Regions from separate parts of the Rosenbergiella sp. YN46 genome, predicted to be linked through region 2. Evidence: predicted binding sites of a transcription regulator. Region 2 holds the regulator's gene; each other region holds the start of a gene.
What was found. The regulator Fur, encoded in region 2, represses iron uptake genes when iron is present. The targets are predictions, from matches to a motif close to ATAATAATGAGAACNACTATCAA.
Positions count from the first base shown of each region.

Region 1: fhuA (ferrichrome porin FhuA) is a predicted target of Fur. The motif match lies at 1,253-1,275, and genes of this name have one in related genera.
Region 3: bfd (bacterioferritin-associated ferredoxin) is a predicted target of Fur. The motif match lies at 3,119-3,141, and genes of this name have one in related genera.

Region 1 is NZ_JAZHEE010000017.1:57,303-61,539, reverse strand. It holds gene mrcB (bifunctional glycosyl transferase/transpeptidase) at 1-1,033, shown strand, start outside; gene fhuA (ferrichrome porin FhuA) at 1,309-3,546, shown strand; gene fhuC (Fe3+-hydroxamate ABC transporter ATP-binding protein FhuC) at 3,596-4,237, shown strand, end outside.
Region 2 is NZ_JAZHEE010000006.1:43,783-48,019, forward strand. It holds gene seqA (replication initiation negative regulator SeqA) at 1-266, opposite strand, end outside; gene ybfF (esterase) at 448-1,215, shown strand; gene ybfE (LexA regulated protein) at 1,337-1,618, shown strand; gene fldA (flavodoxin FldA) at 1,769-2,299, shown strand; gene fur (ferric iron uptake transcriptional regulator) at 2,591-3,043, shown strand; gene glnS (glutamine--tRNA ligase) at 3,152-4,237, opposite strand, start outside.
Region 3 is NZ_JAZHEE010000036.1:10,199-14,435, forward strand. It holds gene fusA (elongation factor G) at 1-1,761, shown strand, start outside; gene tuf (elongation factor Tu) at 1,835-3,019, shown strand; gene bfd (bacterioferritin-associated ferredoxin) at 3,176-3,370, shown strand; gene bfr (bacterioferritin) at 3,490-3,966, shown strand.

The DNA of each region.
Region 1 (4,237 bases), on a different contig from region 2:
CGGTTACAACCGCGCCATGCAGGCACGCCGTTCTATCGGCTCGCTGGCGAAACCGGCGACCTATCTGACGGCCCTGAGCCAGCCGAACAAGTACCGGCTCAATACCTGGATAGCCGATGCGCCTATCTCGCTGCCGCAGCCGGGTGGCAAGACCTGGTCGCCGCAGAACGATAATCGCCGCTTTAGCGGTCAGGTGATGCTGGTTGATGCGCTGACCCGTTCAATGAACGTCCCGACGGTGAACCTGGGTCTGTCGCTGGGACTGCCTGCGGTAACGGATACCTGGGCTAAACTGGGCGTACCGAAAGATCAGCTGCATCCGGTACCGGCGATGCTGCTGGGCGCGCTGAACCTGACGCCGGTTGAAGTCGCGCAGGCGTTTCAGACTATCGCCAGCGGCGGCAACCGGGCCGAACTGTCGGTGCTGCGTTCGGTAATTGCTGAAGACGGCACTGTGCTCTACCAGAGCTATCCTCAGGCGGAGCGTGCGGTTCCGGCTCAGGGCGCTTATCTGACGCTCTACACCATGCAGCAGGTGATGAAGCGCGGCACCGGCCGGGCGCTGGGGGCGAAGTTCCCGGGTCTTAACCTGGCGGGTAAAACCGGCACCACCAATAATCAGGTCGATACCTGGTTTGCCGGTATCGACGGTAAAGAGGTGGTAATTACCTGGGTGGGCCGCGACAACAACCAGCCGACGCATCTGTATGGCGCCAGCGGAGCGATGTCTATCTATCAGCGCTATCTCAGCGATCAGTCGCCGATTCCGCTGACCCTGACCCCGCCGGAAGATATCGTGGAGATGGGCGTGGACGATATGGGCAACTTCCAGTGTTCAGGCGGTTATCGTCAGCTTCCGGTCTGGACGACCAATCCGGACGCGCTTTGCCAGCAGAGTCAGCAGGAGATGGACGCCCGCAACCCGTTCAATAACGCTGAGAGTGCGCCGCAGCAGCAACAGCAGCAACAGCCGCAAGAGAAAAAGAGCGACGGCGTTGCCGGCTGGATTAAAGATATGTTCGGCGGCGACTAACCGAGCGATACGACGCTATGCAAAATCCCCCGCTTTAGCGGGGGATTTTTTTTGCTAACACGGCCACCATTTCTCTAACGTTGCGTAGAACATCAATGCAACATTTCGCACAGAATGAAATGACCGCGCGCTTTGCCTGGTTATTTCCCGAGCTTACAGGGGGCTCCGGGCGGAGCGGTGCTTGATATACGCGCAATCTTTCGCATATCATCCGCAGTCATAATAATAATTCTCGTTTTCGTTCAACCTGGCTACTCTCACTAAGAGAATTTACCATGACGCGTTGTTTCACCGAACAGACAGCCACTCCCCCTGTTTGTCGACTGGCCGTGCTGATAGCTGCGGCATTGGGCGGCTTTACCGCGCCGGCATTCGCCGCCGATGAGGCTAAACCCGAAGATACCATTACCGTTTCCGCCGACGCGGCGAACGTGCCTCAGGAGAGCGCCTGGGGGCCGGCACTGACCATTGCCGCCAAACAGAGCGCCGTCGGGACGAAAACCGATACGCCTATCGAGAAAGTACCGCAGTCTATCTCCGTCGTGACCCGTGAAGAGATGGACATGCGCCAGCCGCAGACCGTGAAAGAGGCGTTAAGCTATACGCCCGGCGTATTTGCCACCCGCGGCAGTTCCAGTACCTACGACGTCGTTTCGATTCGCGGATTTACTTCGCCTTCAACGGTGAACACTAACCAGTATCTGGATGGCCTGCGTTTACAGGGCAATAACTATTCTGAAGTGTCGATGGACCCTTACTTCCTGGAGCGTGCGGAGCTGATTCGCGGGCCGGTATCGGTACTGTACGGCAACAGCAACCCGGGCGGGGTGGTATCGATGGTCAGCAAGCGTCCGACCACTGAACCGCTGCGCGAGATTCAGTTTAAGGCGGGGTCGCGTAATCTGTGGCAGACCGGCTTTGACTTTAGCGACGCCCTGGACGACGACGGCGTTTTCTCGTACCGCTTAACCGGTCTGGCCTTCAGCCAGGACGCCCAGCAGGATCGGGTCAAATCTAACCGCTATGCTATCGCCCCCTCCTTTAGCTGGCGGCCGGACGATAAAACCGACTTCACTTTCCTGAGCAACTTCCAGAGCGATCCACACGCGGGCTACTATGGCTGGCTGCCGCGCACCGGTACCCTGGTGCCATACGTGGATGCTAACGGCCACTCGCACAAGCTGCCGACCGACTATAACGAAGGCGATCCGGACAACAAAATGCAGCGCCGCCAGCAGATGGTGGGCTACAGCTTCGCGCATGCCTTTAACGACACCTTTACCGTGCGTCAGAATCTGCGCTACTCCCGGGTACATACCCTGTATCGTTCAGTCTATGGTTTTGGGATGACGGGGCAGGGCAATATGCTGAAGCGCAGCTATGTGCGTTCAGATGAAGATCTGACGGATTTCGGCGTCGATACCCAACTGGAAAGTAAATTCCATACTGGCCCGGTGGCCCACACGCTGCTGACCGGGGTGGACTATCTGCGCAGTCGTAACGACGTAGACGCCCAGTACGGCGATGCCGATCCGCTCGACCTCGGTAGCCGCGGCGTAACGCCGTCCAATATTTATCCGTATGCGGATAAATATCAGGTGGTTAACCGTCTTGAGCAGACAGGTCTGTATGTACAGGACCAGGCGGAATGGGATAAGTGGGTGCTGACCCTGGGCGGACGCTATGATTTCGCCAAATCCAGCGTGCATACCCGTGAAACCAGCTATGCCAGCGCCTCTAACAATATCAACCGTGATGAAGCCTTCACCTGGCGCGGCGGCCTGAACTATCTGTTTGATAACGGCGTTTCCCCGTACTTCAGCTACAGCGAGTCGTTTGAGCCCAACTCTGGACGCTCACTGGATGGAAAAGCGTTCGATCCGTCACGCGGCAAGCAGTATGAAGCCGGGGTGAAATATATTCCTAAAGATAAGCCGGTTAGTGTGACCGCTTCGGTGTTCCAGATAACCAAAGATAAAAACCTGACGGTGGATCCGCGCAATGAACTCTATAGCACCATGGGCGGCGAGATTCGTTCACGCGGCTTCGAACTGGAAGCGAAAGCGGCGCTGACGGCCAATATCAATATGACGGCGGCCTACAGCTATACCGACGCCGAATATACGGAAGACACGCTGTATAATCACCAGCGCCCGGTTGAAGTGCCGCGTAATATGGCTTCGCTGTGGATGGATTACACCTTCCATGAAACAGCGCTGAGCGGGCTGACGATGGGCGCGGGCGTTCGCTATGTAGGCTCCAGTTCCAGCTTCTACTCCAATACCTATTACGACGAGAGCAAAAGGAACAAGTCCTTTAACGTGCCGAGCTATACCGTTGCCGATGCCACCGTGAAATACGATCTGGCCCGCTTCGGTATGCCGGGGTCGTCGGTGGGGGTTAACGTGACCAACCTGTTTAATCGCGAATATGTCTCCAGTTGCTATCGCGACTACGCCTGCTACTGGGGCGCAGAGCGTCAGGTGACCGCCACCGCGACTTTCCGCTTCTGATATTTACCCGGGCGCGGCAGAGCCGCGCCCACCAACCAATTGGCGAGCTATGCAGGATAAACCGAGTGCCCCCGGGGCGACGTTCAGCCTCTCCGATGTCTCTTTTCGCGTGCCGGGGCGCACGCTGCTTCACCCTCTCACGCTCACTTTTCCCGCCGGGAAAGTGACCGGCCTTATCGGTCATAACGGTTCAGGAAAATCAACGCTGCTCAAAATGCTGGGACGCCATCAGAAGGCTTCTGGCGGCGAGATCATGCTCGGAGGCCAACCGCTGGAGAGCTGGAGCAGCAAGGCGTTTGCCCGCATGGTGGCCTATCTGCCCCAGCAGCTTCCTGCCGCCGAAGGGATGACGGTGCGCGAGCTGGTGGCTATTGGTCGTTATCCGTGGCACGGGGCGCTGGGGCGCTTTGGCGTAGCCGATCGCGAAAAAGTGGATGAAGCCATCGCGCTGGTGGGGCTGAAACCGCTGGCTCAACGCCTGGTGGACAGCCTTTCCGGCGGTGAACGCCAGCGTGCCTGGATTGCGATGCTGGTGGCCCAGGACAGCCAGTGCCTGCTGCTGGACGAGCCCACTTCGGCGCTGGATATCGCCCATCAGGTGGAAGTGCTGGCGCTGATTCACCGCCTGAGCCAGAAGCGGGGGCTGACGGTAGTAGCGGTTTTGCATGACATCAATATGGCCGCCCGCTAC
Region 2 (4,237 bases):
ACGGCCTTCTTCTGCTCGGCGTATTCATCAGAGAGCAGCAGTTCACGCACCGCACGCACTCGTTCGCGGGCGCCTTTCACCATCGGTTTCGGCTCCGAACTAACGTGGGCCACAGGCGCCTGGGGTTTTGCTGAAGAGCTCTGTGCAGGCAGGGCGGCGGAAACTTTCAACATGCGCCGCAAAATGTCGGACGCGCTTTCGCCAATGTGCAGGGTGTGGCTGGCAATATAGCGATACAGCTCGTCATCAACTTCAATCGTTTTCATCTTAATCCAGTGCAATATCTTTCTGAATACAAGTCGTTGGGATTATAGAGACAAATCTCAACAGCGGATAGCGTCAAGCCAGGATAGCGGCAAAAGTCGGAATTAACCGGAAATTGCCGCCGCACGGCAGAATGCCTTCCATGATACCCTAACCAGACGAACTCAAAAAAAGAACTTTGCTATGAAACTCAACACCCGCCTGCAAACTGCGCAATCTCCGGGCTCCGCGACGCCCATCGTTCTGATTCACGGCCTGTTCGGCAGCCTGGATAATCTGGGCGTGCTGGGTCGCTCTCTAATGGAGGAACGCACCGTACTGCAGCTCGATCTGCGTAACCACGGTCTCTCCCCTCGCAGCGAGATCATGACCTATCCGGCGATGGCTCAGGACGTTCTGGATACCCTGGACGACTGCCAGTTCGATAAAGTCACGCTTATCGGCCATTCCATGGGCGGCAAAGTGTCGATGGCGCTGAGCGCGCTGGCTCCTGAACGTATCGATCAACTGGTACTTCTCGATATTGCGCCGGTGGCCTATCCGGTACGCCGCCACGACGCCATCTTCGCCGCCGTACGCGCCGTCACCGCACAGGGCGCCACCAGCCGCCACGACGCCGCTGCGATAATGCGCGAGCATATAGAAGAAGAAGGCGTCATCCAGTTTCTACTGAAATCATTCGCGAACGGCGAATGGCGTTTTAATGTCCCGGTGCTCTGGGATCAGTACGACAATATCACCGGCTGGGAGCCCACACCTCCCTGGCCGCATCCTGCCCTGTTTATCCGCGGCGGCGATTCACCCTATATTCAGGCCGCATATCAGCCGGAGATCGCCGCCCAGTTCCCCCAGGCGCGCGCACACGTCATTGCCGGCGCCGGCCACTGGGTTCACGCCGAAAAGCCCCAGCCAGTGCTGCGGGCCATCCATCGCTTCCTTGCTTCTGATTAAAAACCCATCGTCCGGTCGCCAGATGCGCTCCGGGCGTTGGCGCCCCGCTGAGCACTGATGTATGATGGCGCGCTGTAAAAATCCGCTCCCGTAGCCTTTTCCCTGTCAGCAGCAGCAAATCATGGCAAAAGAACAAACGGACCGCACGACGCTCGATCTTTTTGCAAACGAGCGTCGACCGGGTCGACCCAAAACCAATCCGCTGTCGCGTGACGAGCAGCTGCGCATCAACAAGCGCAACCAGCTTAAACGCGATAAAGTCCGCGGCCTGAAACGCGTTGAGCTGAAGCTTAACGGCGAAGCCGTGGATGCGCTCAATGAGCTCGCCCATGCGCGCAACATCAGCCGCAGCGAGCTTATCGAAGAGATTCTGCTGAGCCAGCTCGCCCAGCTCCGGGGCTAAGACCGCCCTTACGCCGCCCGGCATGTTGCATACTGTGCACCCTGCGACGAATAGCGGTTTCCGCACTCGAAGGGCTTCTGCTATGATTGCCCTATCCGTGGGCATTACGCAGCCACCATACTTTTTTAGATTCAAGAGGTTACTTTACTCATGGCAATCGTAGGCATTTTTTTCGGCAGCGACACCGGCAACACCGAAAATATCGCGAAAATGATTCAGAAACAGCTCGGTAAAGAAGTTGCTGAGGTGCATGATATTGCTAAAAGCAGCAAAGAAGACCTGGAAGGCTTCGATATTCTGCTGCTTGGAATCCCGACCTGGTACTATGGTGAAGCGCAGTGCGACTGGGACGACTTCTTCCCCACGCTGGAAGAAGTCGACTTCAACGGTAAGCTGGTTGCGCTGTTTGGTTGCGGCGATCAGGAAGACTATGCGGAATACTTCTGCGACGCGTTGGGCACCATTCGCGACATTATCGAACCGAACGGCGCCACCATTGTGGGCCACTGGCCGACCGAAAGCTACCACTTCGAAGCGTCCAAGGGGCTGGCCGATGACGACCATTTCCTGGGCCTGGCTATCGACGAAGATCGTCAGCCGGAACTGACCAACGAGCGCGTTGAAAAATGGGTTAAGCAGATCTCCGAAGAGCTGCATCTTGATGAAATTATCAACGCCTGATAATAGCCTGCTGCGGCGCGATCTGCGCCGCATTAATAGATATAACCGATAGTAATAATTGATACAATTTTTTAACTTTGCCCCACTAAGTAGTACAATATGTCCGGTAAAATGGGCTCAGATGCCGCATCTGGCATAAATTTTCCCACTTTTTTATTCACATTTTTGCAGGTTGAACGCGGTTTTCATTTACCCTTCACGGCTCTATAATGAGACGCATTCATCTTTTTTTATGAATTCTATGCAGTGCTCCAGAGGAGCTAAGTCATTAAGCAACAGGACATATTCCGCATGACTGACAACAATACCGCATTAAAGAAGGCCGGCCTGAAAGTCACGCTTCCCCGGTTAAAGATCCTGGAAGTGTTACAGGAGCCTGAAAACCATCATGTCAGTGCGGAAGACTTGTACAAACGACTGATCGATATGGGGGAAGAAATTGGTCTGGCCACGGTTTACCGCGTGCTGAACCAGTTCGACGACGCAGGTATCGTCACCCGTCACAACTTTGAAGGCGGAAAATCCGTTTTTGAACTGACGCAGCAGCATCATCACGATCATCTTATTTGTCTGGACTGCGGCAAAGTGATTGAATTCAGCGATGATTCTATTGAAACACGGCAGCGTGAAATTGCCACCCGGCATAATATCCGCCTGACCAACCACAGCCTCTATCTGTATGGCCACTGCGCCGAAGGCGACTGTCGGGAAAGCGATGACGCCCATGAGGTCAGCAAGAAGTAATCACGTCCGGGCCAGCGTCAAAAAAACCGGAGAGCGCTCTCCGGTTTTTTATTGCCATAAAAAACCCCACCATCGTGGGGTTTTTTGTTTGTACCGACGATATCGCGCTTAGCCGCCAGTCTTCGCCCAGGTATCGCGCAGACCAACAGTGCGATTAAACACCGGTTTGTCGGCGCTGCTGGTCAGTCCGTCAAGACAGAAGTACCCTTCACGCTCGAACTGGTAAGCCTTTTCCGGCTGCGCCGCTTTCAGGCTCTGTTCGCCATAACCCTGCTTCACCACCAGCGACTCGGGATTAATGGTGGAAAGGAAGTCTTCCGCCGCGCCCGGGTTCGCCACGCTGAACAGGCGATCGTAGAGGCGAATTTCGATAGGCAGCGCATGGGCGGCGCTGACCCAGTGAATCACCCCTTTTACCTTGCGCCCATCGGCCGGATCTTTACTCAGCGTATCGGCATCGTAGCTGCAGCGGATCGCGGTGATATTTCCATCGGCGTCTTTTTCCACCTCTTCGGCTTTAATCACATAGGCGTTGCGCAAACGCACCTCTTTGCCCAGCACCAGGCGCTTATACTGCTTGTTCGCTTCTTCGCGGAAGTCGGCGCGATCGATCCAGATTTCGCCGCTGAAAGGCACCTCACGGCTGCCCATTTCCGGACGATTCGGGTGATTCGGCATAGTAACCATCTCGCTCTGCCCCTGCGGATAGTTAGTAATGATCAACTTAACCGGATCGATAACCGCCATCGCACGCGGCGCGTTCTCGTTGAGATCTTCGCGAATACAGGCTTCCAGCGACGCCATTTCAACGGTGTTGTCCTGTTTGGTAACGCCGATACGCTTACAGAATTCACGGATAGCCGCTGCGGTATAGCCACGACGGCGCAGGCCAGAAATGGTCGGCATGCGCGGATCGTTCCAGCCTTCAACGATCTTTTCGGTCACCAGCAGGTTAAGCTTACGCTTGGACATGATGGCGTATTCCAGGTTCAGGCGCGAAAATTCGTACTGGCGCGGATGAGCCGGGATAGTGATGTTGTCCAGCACCCAGTCATAAAGACGGCGGTTATCCTGGAATTCCAGGGTACACAGCGAGTGGGTGATTCCTTCCAGCGCATCGGAAATACAGTGGGTGAAATCATACATCGGGTAGATGCACCACTTGTTACCGGTCTGGTGATGTTCGGCAAACTT
Region 3 (4,237 bases), on a different contig from region 2:
GGTGGTGTTCAGCCGCAGTCTGAAACCGTATGGCGTCAGGCTAACAAATACCACGTTCCGCGCATCGCGTTCGTTAACAAAATGGACCGTATGGGCGCGAACTTCCTGAAAGTTGTAGGTCAGATCAAAACCCGTCTGGGCGCGAACCCGGTTCCGCTGCAGCTGGCGATTGGTGCTGAAGACGCTTTCACCGGTGTCGTTGACCTGGTGAAAATGAAGGCTATCAACTGGAACGATGCAGATGCGGGCGTAACCTTCAACTATGAAGATATCCCGGCTGACATGCAGGAACTGGCTGAAGAATGGCACCAGAACCTGATCGAGTCTGCTGCAGAAGCTTCCGAAGAGCTGATGGAGAAATACCTCGGCGGTGAAGAACTGACTGAAGAAGAGATCAAAACGGCTCTGCGTCAGCGCGTTCTGAACAACGAAATCATCCTGGTCACCTGTGGTTCTGCGTTTAAGAACAAAGGTGTGCAGGCGATGCTGGATGCAGTTATCGATTATCTGCCGTCACCGACTGACGTTCCGGCAATTAAAGGTATGCTGGACGATGGTAAAGATACCCCGGCTGAACGTCATTCTGACGATAAAGAGCCGTTTGCGGCGCTGGCGTTCAAAATCGCCACCGACCCGTTTGTGGGTAACCTGACCTTCTTCCGCGTGTACTCTGGTGTGGTTAACTCCGGTGACACCGTGCTGAACTCCGTGAAGTCCGCGCGTGAGCGTTTTGGTCGTATCGTTCAGATGCACGCTAACAAGCGTGAAGAGATCAAAGAAGTTCGTGCGGGCGACATCGCTGCAGCGATTGGTCTGAAAGACGTGACTACTGGTGACACTCTGTGTGATCCGAACGCGCCTATCATCCTGGAGCGTATGGAGTTCCCTGAGCCGGTAATCTCCATCGCCGTTGAGCCGAAGACCAAGTCTGACCAGGAGAAAATGGGCCTGGCGCTGGGTCGTCTGGCCAAGGAAGACCCGTCTTTCCGCGTGCGGACGGACGAAGAATCCAACCAGACCATCATCTCCGGTATGGGTGAGCTGCACCTTGACATCATCGTTGACCGCATGAAGCGTGAATTCAACGTTGAAGCGAACGTCGGTAAACCTCAGGTTGCTTACCGTGAAACTATCCGCGATACCGTTAAGGATATCGAAGGTAAACACGCGAAGCAGTCTGGTGGTCGCGGTCAGTATGGTCACGTAGTGATCGATATGTATCCGCTGGAGCCGGGCGGCGCTGGCTACGAATTTGTCAACGAAATCAAAGGCGGTGTTATTCCTGGCGAATATATCCCGGCCGTTGATAAAGGTATTCAGGAGCAGCTCAAATCTGGTCCGCTGGCTGGTTACCCGGTAGTTGATCTCGGCGTGCGTCTGCACTTCGGTTCCTACCACGACGTTGACTCCTCCGAGCTGGCGTTTAAACTGGCCGCTTCTATCGCCTTTAAAGAGGGCTTTAAGAAGGCGAAGCCGGTTCTGCTTGAGCCGATCATGAAGGTTGAAGTTGAGACCCCGGAAGAGAACATGGGTGACGTTATCGGTGACCTGAACCGTCGTCGCGGCATCATCGAAGGTATGGATGATACCCCGACCGGTAAGACCGTTCGTGCGCAGGTTCCGCTGTCCGAAATGTTTGGTTACGCAACCGACCTGCGTTCCCAGACCCAGGGCCGTGCTTCTTACTCCATGGAGTTCCTGAAGTATGCGGAAGCGCCGAGCAACGTTGCTCAGGCCGTTATCGAAGCCCGTGGTAAATAAGCCGCTGGGTTAAAACAATGATCCCGTGCTCTCCTTTCCACAGGGGAGAGCACAGAAAGTAAGGAATATAGTCGTGGCTAAAGAAAAATTTGAACGTACAAAACCCCACGTCAACGTTGGTACTATCGGCCACGTTGACCATGGTAAAACCACTCTGACCGCTGCCATCACCACCGTACTGGCTAAAACCTACGGCGGTGCTGCTCGCGCATTCGACCAGATCGATAACGCGCCGGAAGAGAAGGCTCGTGGTATCACCATCAACACCTCTCACGTTGAATATGACACCCCGACCCGTCACTACGCACACGTTGACTGCCCCGGGCACGCCGACTACGTGAAAAACATGATCACCGGTGCTGCACAGATGGACGGCGCTATCCTGGTTGTTGCTGCGACTGACGGCCCGATGCCGCAGACCCGCGAGCACATCCTGCTGGGCCGCCAGGTAGGCGTACCGTGCATCATCGTGTTCATGAACAAGTGTGACATGGTTGATGACGAAGAGCTGCTGGAACTGGTTGAGATGGAAGTTCGTGAGCTGCTGTCTCAGTACGACTTCCCGGGTGACGACTGCCCGGTTATCCGCGGCTCCGCGCTGAAAGCGCTGGAAGGCGACGCAGAGTGGGAAGCGAAGGTTATTGAACTGGCTGAAGCGCTGGACTCCTACATTCCGGAGCCGGAGCGTGACACCGACAAGCCGTTCCTGCTGCCGATCGAAGACGTATTCTCCATCTCTGGTCGTGGTACCGTTGTTACCGGTCGTGTAGAAACCGGTATCATCAAAGTGGGCGACGAAGTGGAAATCGTGGGTATCAAAGAGACTGCGAAGACCACCTGTACTGGCGTTGAAATGTTCCGCAAACTGCTGGACGAAGGCCGTGCCGGTGAGAACTGCGGTATCCTGCTGCGTGGTACCAAGCGTGACGAAGTTCAGCGTGGTCAGGTACTGGCTAAGCCGGGCTCCATCAACCCGCACACCAGGTTCGAAGCAGAAGTTTACGTTCTGTCCAAAGATGAAGGCGGCCGTCATACTCCGTTCTTCAAAGGCTACCGTCCGCAGTTCTACTTCCGTACCACTGACGTGACGGGCTCCATCACTCTGCCGGAAGGCGTAGAGATGGTAATGCCTGGCGACAACATCAAGATGGATGTTGAGCTGATCCACCCGATCGCAATGGACAAAGGTCTGCGCTTCGCAATCCGTGAAGGCGGCCGTACCGTTGGCGCGGGCGTTGTTGCTGAAGTTAAAGCTTAATTCTCTTTAAGCTGAATAAAAAAGCGCCTTCGGGCGCTTTTTTTCTGTCTGGTGCCAGCGAACTGCAACGCTGATATGATTTTCTCCCCGCGATGCGCTATTGTAATCATAACTATTCTCATTTACACTTTGCGCAGTTTTTGAACGGGAGTTGTTATGTACGTTTGCTTATGTAATGGCGTCAGTGATAAAAAAATCCGCCAAGCCGTGCGCCAGTTCCATCCTCAGTCTTTTCAGCAGTTACGCAAGTTTATTCCTGTTGGTAACCAGTGTGGCAAATGCGTAAGAGCGGCCCGTGAGATCATGCAGGAAGAGATGATCCAGATGCCGGAATTTCAAGAGATCGCCTGAGTTCGCTATTTATCACTGCGTGCTGCCTGAATTGTCGGCAACCTCAAGTTTATCGGGGATAATTTGACTTACCCTGAAGCCCTTCTACGCTTTTTTGTAGTGGATGCGGAGGGTTAAAAATGAAAGGTGACGTTAAGATAATAAATTATCTCAATAAATTATTGGGAAATGAGCTTGTCGCAATCAATCAGTATTTTCTTCATGCCAGAATGTTTAAGGACTGGGGGTTAATGCGTCTGAACGACGTTGAATACCACGAGTCTATCGATGAGATGAAGCACGCCGATAAGTACATTGAGCGTATTCTTTTTCTTGAAGGCATCCCCAATCTCCAGGATCTCGGTAAGTTGCGCATCGGCGAAGATGTGGAAGAGATGTTGCGTTCCGATCTGCAACTGGAAATGGAAGGTGCCAAGGATCTGCGTGAAGCCATCGCCTATGCTGACAGTATTCATGATTATGTCAGCCGGGATATGATGATTAAGATTCTTGAAGAAGAAGAGCATCACATCGACTGGCTGGAAACGGAGCTGGGGCTTATCGATAAGATTGGCCTGCAGAACTACATTCAGTCTCAAATCAAGGAAGAGGAATAACGCCTTTTCGCTCTCAGTGGCCGGTGGGGAGGTGGTCTCCTGCGCCGGTTGTCGTCGGTAGTGACGCTTTTCTAAACAGCACTTGCTTCGGCGCGATATTCACGTATAATGCGCGGGCTTGTCATTATTGACGGCGGGTTCGACGGAACCCTGTGGTAATCTTCTCTTTTTTAGATTACCGACAATGCTCCCAATCGGGGGGCTACGCAAGAACGATTACACTCCCCCATCAATCGTAATGGGTGCGAGGAGTAATTCTTTTCGTCTATAA